Linked DNA regions of Pontibacter liquoris. The protein of the gene in region 1 binds, or shares a complex with, the protein of each later gene. Links are inferred from orthologs where the notes say so. Each region holds a gene or a part of one and is shown in the gene's direction. Other genes may lie near its edges. The genes, in order: tsaD and tsaE.

Region 1 (3,218 bases):
GTTGCATTGATGGTAGAGGATTTGAGCCGCAGGTTGGCAAAGGTCTCTTTAAAGTTTGGCAGACCATCGGCGTTGATGTTGCCCACAATATGGGTGTGCTGCCCGTATTCCACATCCACGTTCCGGGCCGTAAAATCTTTTACCTTGCCCTTGAACTCACCGGAATTTACAAGCAGATTTTCATCATACCCCTTTAATTGGGGAGCAAAAGTGGCGATGTCTTTGGAGTATACTTTGGAGTCGTGCAGGTTTGCCGTCAGGGTCACACTGTCCATAAACGCAGTAAAGTTACCGAACCGGTTATAGTCGAAACGGACAAAATGCTGCAGATTGCTTTTGTTCAGTTGCAGGTCCAGGGCATCCCATTCCCAAAAAGTGGACGCGTACGTCATTCGGGTATCCAGTTTATGCAGGCGCGTGTTAGAGCGGGTCTCCACGGTGCGCAGGTCGGTTACCGTTACTTTGAGCGTATCTTCCAGCACAAACTCATTAAACCGTCCAGAGATATGGTCGAAGTTCATGTGGAAGTAGTCCATGCCATACGCAGCACGGGGCTTATTGAAATCGTCAAAAGCAAAATGCCCGTCCTGCAGGATCACCTGGCCAATCGTGAATTGGAAAGGCTGCGAGGCCTTGGTGGTATCCTTTACCATCAGTTTACTCAGGGCGCGCAGGAAGGTGTTCAGGTTTAGCGAATCGGTGCCGGCATACTTTACTAGGTTGGCGCGGGGCTGTTGCAGCTCCAGCGTGGCTATACTTAGTTTGTTGGGGTGCAGGATGGTAAAGGCGCTGATATCGGCTTCGGCCCGGCCTACGTAGAAGAGTTCCTTGCTGCGGCGGTCCAGCACTTTTACTTTTTCCAACACCACCTTGCTGAAGAATTCAACGTCCACCCGCCCAATGGTTACCTGGTGCTGCAGCTTTTTGGAAAGGTAGGCTGCCGCCTCCTGCGAGACTTTGGTCTGCACCGCGGGGAGCCGAATTGCCACAAAAACGGTGGCAAACAGCAGTAAAAGCAATAGGAAGAGCCCCAAAACTATTTTTAGTAGCGCTTTTCCTATAACTTTGAAATAATTTACTGACTGTTCTTGTTCCAAAAGATGACCGAACCTATAATTTTAGCGATAGAATCTTCCTGCGACGAGACCTCTGCTGCCGTGATCCGCGGCGGAAAGGTATTGTCGAATATCATAGCCACCCAGGCCGTGCATGAACAGTATGGCGGCGTGGTACCAGAGCTGGCCTCCCGGGCGCATCAGCAAAATATCATACCGGTGGTTTCGGAGGCGTTGCGTAAGGCAAATGTAGCAAAAAAAGAGCTAAATGCCGTGGCTTTTACGCGCGGTCCTGGCCTGCTGGGTGCCCTGCTGGTAGGCTGCTCGTTTGCTAAGTCTTTTGCCCTGGGGCTTGACATTCCGCTTATCGAGGTAAACCACATGCAGGCGCATATTCTGGCCCATTTTATCGAGGAACCCAGGCCTGCTTTCCCGTTCCTTTGCTTGACCGTTAGCGGTGGCCATACCCAGATTGTGCTGGTAAAAGACCACCTCGCCATGGAGGTCATTGGCCAGACGACAGACGATGCTGTAGGAGAGGCCTTTGATAAAACAGCTAAAATGCTCGGACTCCCATACCCGGGCGGACCGATGCTGGATAAGATGGCCGCGCAGGGCAACCCCGATGCCTTCGAATTTCCAGTGGGCAATATGCCCGACTACAATTTCTCTTTCAGCGGTATCAAAACAGCCGTTTTATACTTCCTGCAAAGACAAACGAAAGAAAACCCGGCCTTTGTGCAGGAGAACCTCGCCGATATTTGCGCTAGTGTGCAGCAGACGCTTATCAAAACCCTGCTGAAGAAACTGGTGCAGGCCTCCCTGGATCTGAATGTCCGGGATGTGGCCATTGCAGGAGGAGTGTCGGCCAATTCAGGATTGCGAAAGGCGCTGCAGGCATATGCACCCAAGTATAACTGGCAGGTGTATATCCCGGCTTTTGAGTATTGCACTGACAATGCCGCTATGATTGCAATGGCCGCGCACTACCAGTATTTGAAAGGAGACTTTGCCTCGCAATATGTGAGCCCCGAACCGCGAATGAAAATTTGAGGGAGTTGGAAAGTTAGAGAGTTAGAGAGTTAGAAAGTATAGCTTGTAAGTATAAGGGGTTATTTTAACAAGCTTTTCTCTTCCGGATTTATGATCTGGCTTGCAGCGCAACATGCAAGCAAAGAACAACGATAAACGCACAATGCCAATAAAACCCGGCGACACCCGTACGTATGTTAAGCACGTAACTGCTGCAGACTTTGCCCGGTTCGAAGATGGCCTGGTGCATGCTGTTTGTTCTACCTTTTCACTGGCGCAGGCAGCGGAGTATGCCGGTCGTTTGTTCGTGCTGGATATGAAAGCAAAAGATGAAGAAGGGGTAGGTACCAGATTGTCTGTCAGGCATAAGGCGCCGGCCTTTGAAGGCGAAAGTATAACCATTGTAGCCACTCTGCAGAAGTATAACGGGCATGAGGTGCTCTGCAGCTTTACCGCCACTGTAGGCGACCGTCTGGTGGCTGAAGGGGAAACGGGGCAGAAGATTTTGAAAAAAGAAAAACTAGCCAAAGTGTTGGCTCCAAAGCAAGTATAAATGGCGAAAGCGAAAGACCGAATACAGAAGTTTGTAAACATCGTAAACCGCAAGGCTTCCTTCGAATACCAGTTCCTGGACAAGTATACAGCTGGTGTCCTGTTAAAAGGCACGGAAATAAAGTCCATCCGGGAGGGAAAGGTGAACATGCAGGACGGCTATTGTTTGTTTCAGAATGGCGAGCTGTGGCTGCACAACCTGCATATTGCCACTTACACCGAAGGAACGCACTACAACCACGAGCCCCTGCGCACCCGCAAGCTGCTGCTCAACAAGAATGAACTCCGCAAACTGGAGAATAAATCCGAAGAGCAGGGGGTAACCATCATCCCAACCCGCGTTTTTATAAACGACCGGGGTTTTGCCAAAATAGAGATCGCCCTTGCCCGCGGCAAAAAGCTCTACGACAAACGCCAGGACATCAAGGAAAAGGACGTGAAACGCGAGATGGACCGAAGCGGGTATTAAGTATAATATTGAATGAGTGATGGAGTGAATGAGTTAATAATTTTAAAAATTAATCCCTTGTTTACTTACCTTTTTAGCCAACATCAGATATTCACTCATTCAAAAATTAA
Region 2 (3,322 bases), 1.0 Mb from region 1 along the record:
TTTATGGGCCGATGATGAAATCGACCTCCTTAAGCCACACATTCTTTTCCTGGAAGACAGGGGCTACGACATTACGCCGGTAAACAGCGGCGCCGATGCCATTGAGAAGTTCCAGGACCAGACGTTCGATATCGTTTTCCTGGATGAGAACATGCCGGGTATCAGCGGCCTGGAAACACTGAATGAGCTGAAATCCATCCGGCCAGCCGTGCCCGTGATCATGATCACCAAAAGCGAGGAAGAGCATATCATGGAGGAGGCGATCGGCTCCAAGATCACCGATTACCTTATTAAGCCGCTTAACCCTAACCAGATCCTGCTATCGGTAAAAAAGGTATTGGAAAACAAACGCCTGGTGTCTGAAAAGACCAATATGAGCTACCAGCGCGACTTCCGGCAACTGGGCATGGCTTTTGGCGAGCGCCTGAGCCCGCTGGAATGGGCTGATATTTACAAAAAGCTGGTGTACTGGGAGTTGGAGATCGACGAGACGGAAAACAAAAGTATGGCCGACGTGATAAACATGCAGAAGGATGAGGCCAACGCCAACTTCGCCAAGTTTATCATGGAGAATTACGAGGACTGGATAAACAAGGAAGATGAAGATGCTCCGCTCATGTCGCATGAGCTGTTTAAGCAGCGCGTGTTCCCGATGATGAAGCAGTCGGAGCAGCCCGTATACTTCCTTTTGATCGATAACCTGCGCTACGACCAGTGGAAAGTACTCGAACCGCTGATCCTGGATTACTTTACCGTGGACCAGGAAGAGATGTTCTACTCCATCCTTCCTACTACCACGGCTTATGCGCGTAATGCCATTTTTTCGGGCATGCTGCCGACCGAGATCGTTAAAAAGTACCCCAACCTGTGGGTGGCCGACGAGGATGAGGAAGGCAAGAACCTGCACGAGGCCGAATTTCTGGAGATACAGCTACAGCAGAACCGCATTACGGGCAAGCACAGTTACCACAAAATTACGAACGTGGCTGCCGGCCGCGACCTACTCAGCAAGTTCAGTAACCTGGATGGCAACAAGCTCAACGTGATCGTGTATAACTTCGTGGATATGCTCTCGCACGCCCGCACCGACAGCAACATGGTACGCGAGCTGGCGCCCGACGAGTCGGCTTACCGCTCCATCACCAAATCCTGGTTTCTGCACTCGCCCCTTTTCGATACGCTGAAGATGATTGCCGAAAAGAAAGGCCGCCTCATCATCACCACCGACCACGGCACGATCCGGGTAAAAAGGCCCTTTAAGATCATCGGCGACCGCAACACTAACACCAACCTGCGTTACAAGCACGGCAAAAACCTGGGCTATACCGATAAAGACGTGTTTACAGTGAAAAAGCCGGAGCGATTTTTCTTGCCAAAAGCTAACGTTTCCACTACGTTTGTATTTGCGATCGAAGACTACTTCTTCGCTTACCCGAATAACTATAACTATTACGTCAACTACTACAAAGATACCTTCCAGCACGGAGGCGTGTCGTTGGAGGAAATGATCATACCGTTTATAACGCTTTCGCCTAAGAATGCTTAACCAGGGAGTACAAAAAGCAAGTATAAAGATGTCGTCGTTGGCTGATCTGCCGGCGGCGGCTTCTGTGCTTTTAGAGGCTGCCGACCGGGAGCCCATTATTTTGTTCGAAGGCCCGATGGGCGCAGGCAAAACCACCCTGATTAAGGAACTTTGCCGCCAGCTGGGCGTAGCCGAGAACGTGAGCAGCCCTACTTTTGCGCTCGTTAACGAGTATGAAGGGAGGCAGGGGAAACTAATTTACCATTTTGATTTTTATAGGATAAGGGATGAGCGCGAAGCCCTCGGGATTGGCGCGCTGGAGTATTTTGACTCAGGCAGGCTGTGCCTGGTAGAGTGGCCCTCGCTTATACCCAATTTATTGCCTGAGCACTATTTGCTTGTGCAGCTGCAGCCCGAAGCGGAAGGCGAGGGGCGCACCATGACCATAACCCACGTATAGCATGACGGAAAAACTCGCCGCAAGTTTAGCCAAGATAGTAGCTACCAGCCAGGCCCTTTACCCCAAGGAGTCGATGCTGGCGGTGGAAGAACGCCGCCGCAACCTGTTTATCGGCATCCCGAAAGAATCCTCGTTTCAGGAAAACCGCATTGGCCTGACCCCCGACGCTGTGAAGCAACTAACCGACCATGGGCACCGCATCCGGATTGAGGCAGGCGCTGGCAGTTTATCCAAGTACTCCGATCATGAATATGCCGAGGCCGGTGCCCGCATTGTGTATTCGGTGGAAGAAGTATACGAGGCCGACATCATCCTGAAGATCGCCCCTCCTACCTACGATGAGATCAATTACCTGCACCCGGGCCAGACACTGATCTCGGCGCTGCAGTTTGGGAACCTGACCTCGGATTATATCAATGCACTGCTGGCTAAAAAAATAAACGCTCTCTCCTTTGAACTGATCCGCGATAAGTCAGAGGCAAAGCCGGTGGTGCGCGCCATGAGCGAAATTGCCGGCAGCACCGTAATGCTGATAGCCGCCGAATACCTGAGCAGCAGCAACGATGGCAAAGGGGTTATACTGGGTGGCATTACGGGTGTGCCTCCTTCCAAAGTCGTTATACTTGGTGCCGGCACTGTAGCCGAGTATGCGGCCCGTGCTGCCCTGGGCTTAGGAGCCGAGGTAAAGGTTTTCGACAACCATATTTATAAGCTGCGCCGGCTGAAGCACAACATCGGCACCCAGCTCTTTACCTCTACGCTGGATAAAACAGTGCTCAACAACGAAATTAAACAGGCCGATGTGGTGATCGGCGCTTTGGTAGCCGTGGAAGACCGCATTCCGTGCATGGTAGAGGAATCGATTATTGCGCAGATGAACCCCGGCTCCATTATCATCGATGTGTGTATCGACCAGGGAGGTTGTTTTGAAACTTCGGAGGTTACCTCGCACAGCCGCCCCATTTACCGCAAGTATGATATCATCCATTACTGTGTGCCTAACATCCCGTCGCGGGTGCCCCGAACGGCCACCCAGGCCCTGAGTAATATTTTTACGCCCATCTTTACAGAGATCTCAAAGTATGGCGGCATCAACGAGGTACTGTTTACGAACGAACATTACCGTGCCGGCGTGTATATCTACAAAGGCAGTCTCACCAACTCGCATATCGCCAAACGGTTTGGCATGCGCTACAAAGAATTGGGCCTGATGATCGCAGTTAGAAACTAGATGCAAGTCGTTGGACCATAAATATTAGACGCAGGATCTAAGACACAGGTAAAACTATCCATATAAAGTATAAAACCCGCCTCGGCGGATTTTATACTTTATACTC

Evidence for each region.
Region 2: the proteins of tsaD (region 1) and tsaE are in contact, whole or in part, in a crystal structure (PDB 6N9A), measured with the Thermotoga maritima proteins. The link is inferred for Pontibacter liquoris from one-to-one orthologs. Residues at the interface, in WP_004082750.1 of Thermotoga maritima: Cys10, Asp11, Arg49, His50, Leu82, Gly84, Gly135, Gly136, Glu154, Thr155, Leu156, Asp157, Asp158, Ser159, Glu162, Asp165, Lys166, Arg169, Leu170, Tyr175, Lys213, Thr214, Leu217, Tyr218, Gln221, Arg222, Asn324; in WP_004082108.1 of Thermotoga maritima: Leu37, Gly38, Lys46, Lys57, Val59, Lys60, Ser61, Thr63, Phe64, Thr65, Leu66, Met67, Val69, Pro71, Tyr82, Arg83, Leu84, Asp86, Asp88, Phe89, Asp93, Ile128, Asp130, Glu131, Arg134.

Annotation. Positions count from the first base shown.
Region 1 is NZ_JALEBG010000001.1:1,703,495-1,706,712, forward strand. The notes cover bases 210-3,104. They hold tsaD (tRNA (adenosine(37)-N6)-threonylcarbamoyltransferase complex transferase subunit TsaD), read left to right. Parts: upstream 210-1,100; coding sequence 1,101-2,108; downstream 2,109-3,104. Other genes in these bases: LWL52_RS20645 (translocation/assembly module TamB domain-containing protein), read right to left, coding at 210-1,097; LWL52_RS06995 (thioesterase family protein), read left to right, coding at 2,251-2,640; smpB (SsrA-binding protein SmpB), read left to right, coding at 2,641-3,104. In the rest of the region: more of LWL52_RS20645, read right to left, coding at 1-209; more of smpB, read left to right, coding at 3,105-3,108.
Region 2 is NZ_JALEBG010000001.1:682,573-685,894, forward strand. The notes cover bases 263-3,261. They hold tsaE (tRNA (adenosine(37)-N6)-threonylcarbamoyltransferase complex ATPase subunit type 1 TsaE), read left to right. Parts: upstream 263-1,538; coding sequence 1,539-1,985; downstream 1,986-3,261. Other genes in these bases: porX (T9SS response regulator signal transducer PorX), read left to right, coding at 263-1,546; LWL52_RS02815 (alanine dehydrogenase), read left to right, coding at 1,987-3,216. Outside these bases: more of porX, read left to right, coding at 1-262. UniProt on the Escherichia coli protein: Required for the formation of a threonylcarbamoyl group on adenosine at position 37 (t(6)A37) in tRNAs that read codons beginning with adenine.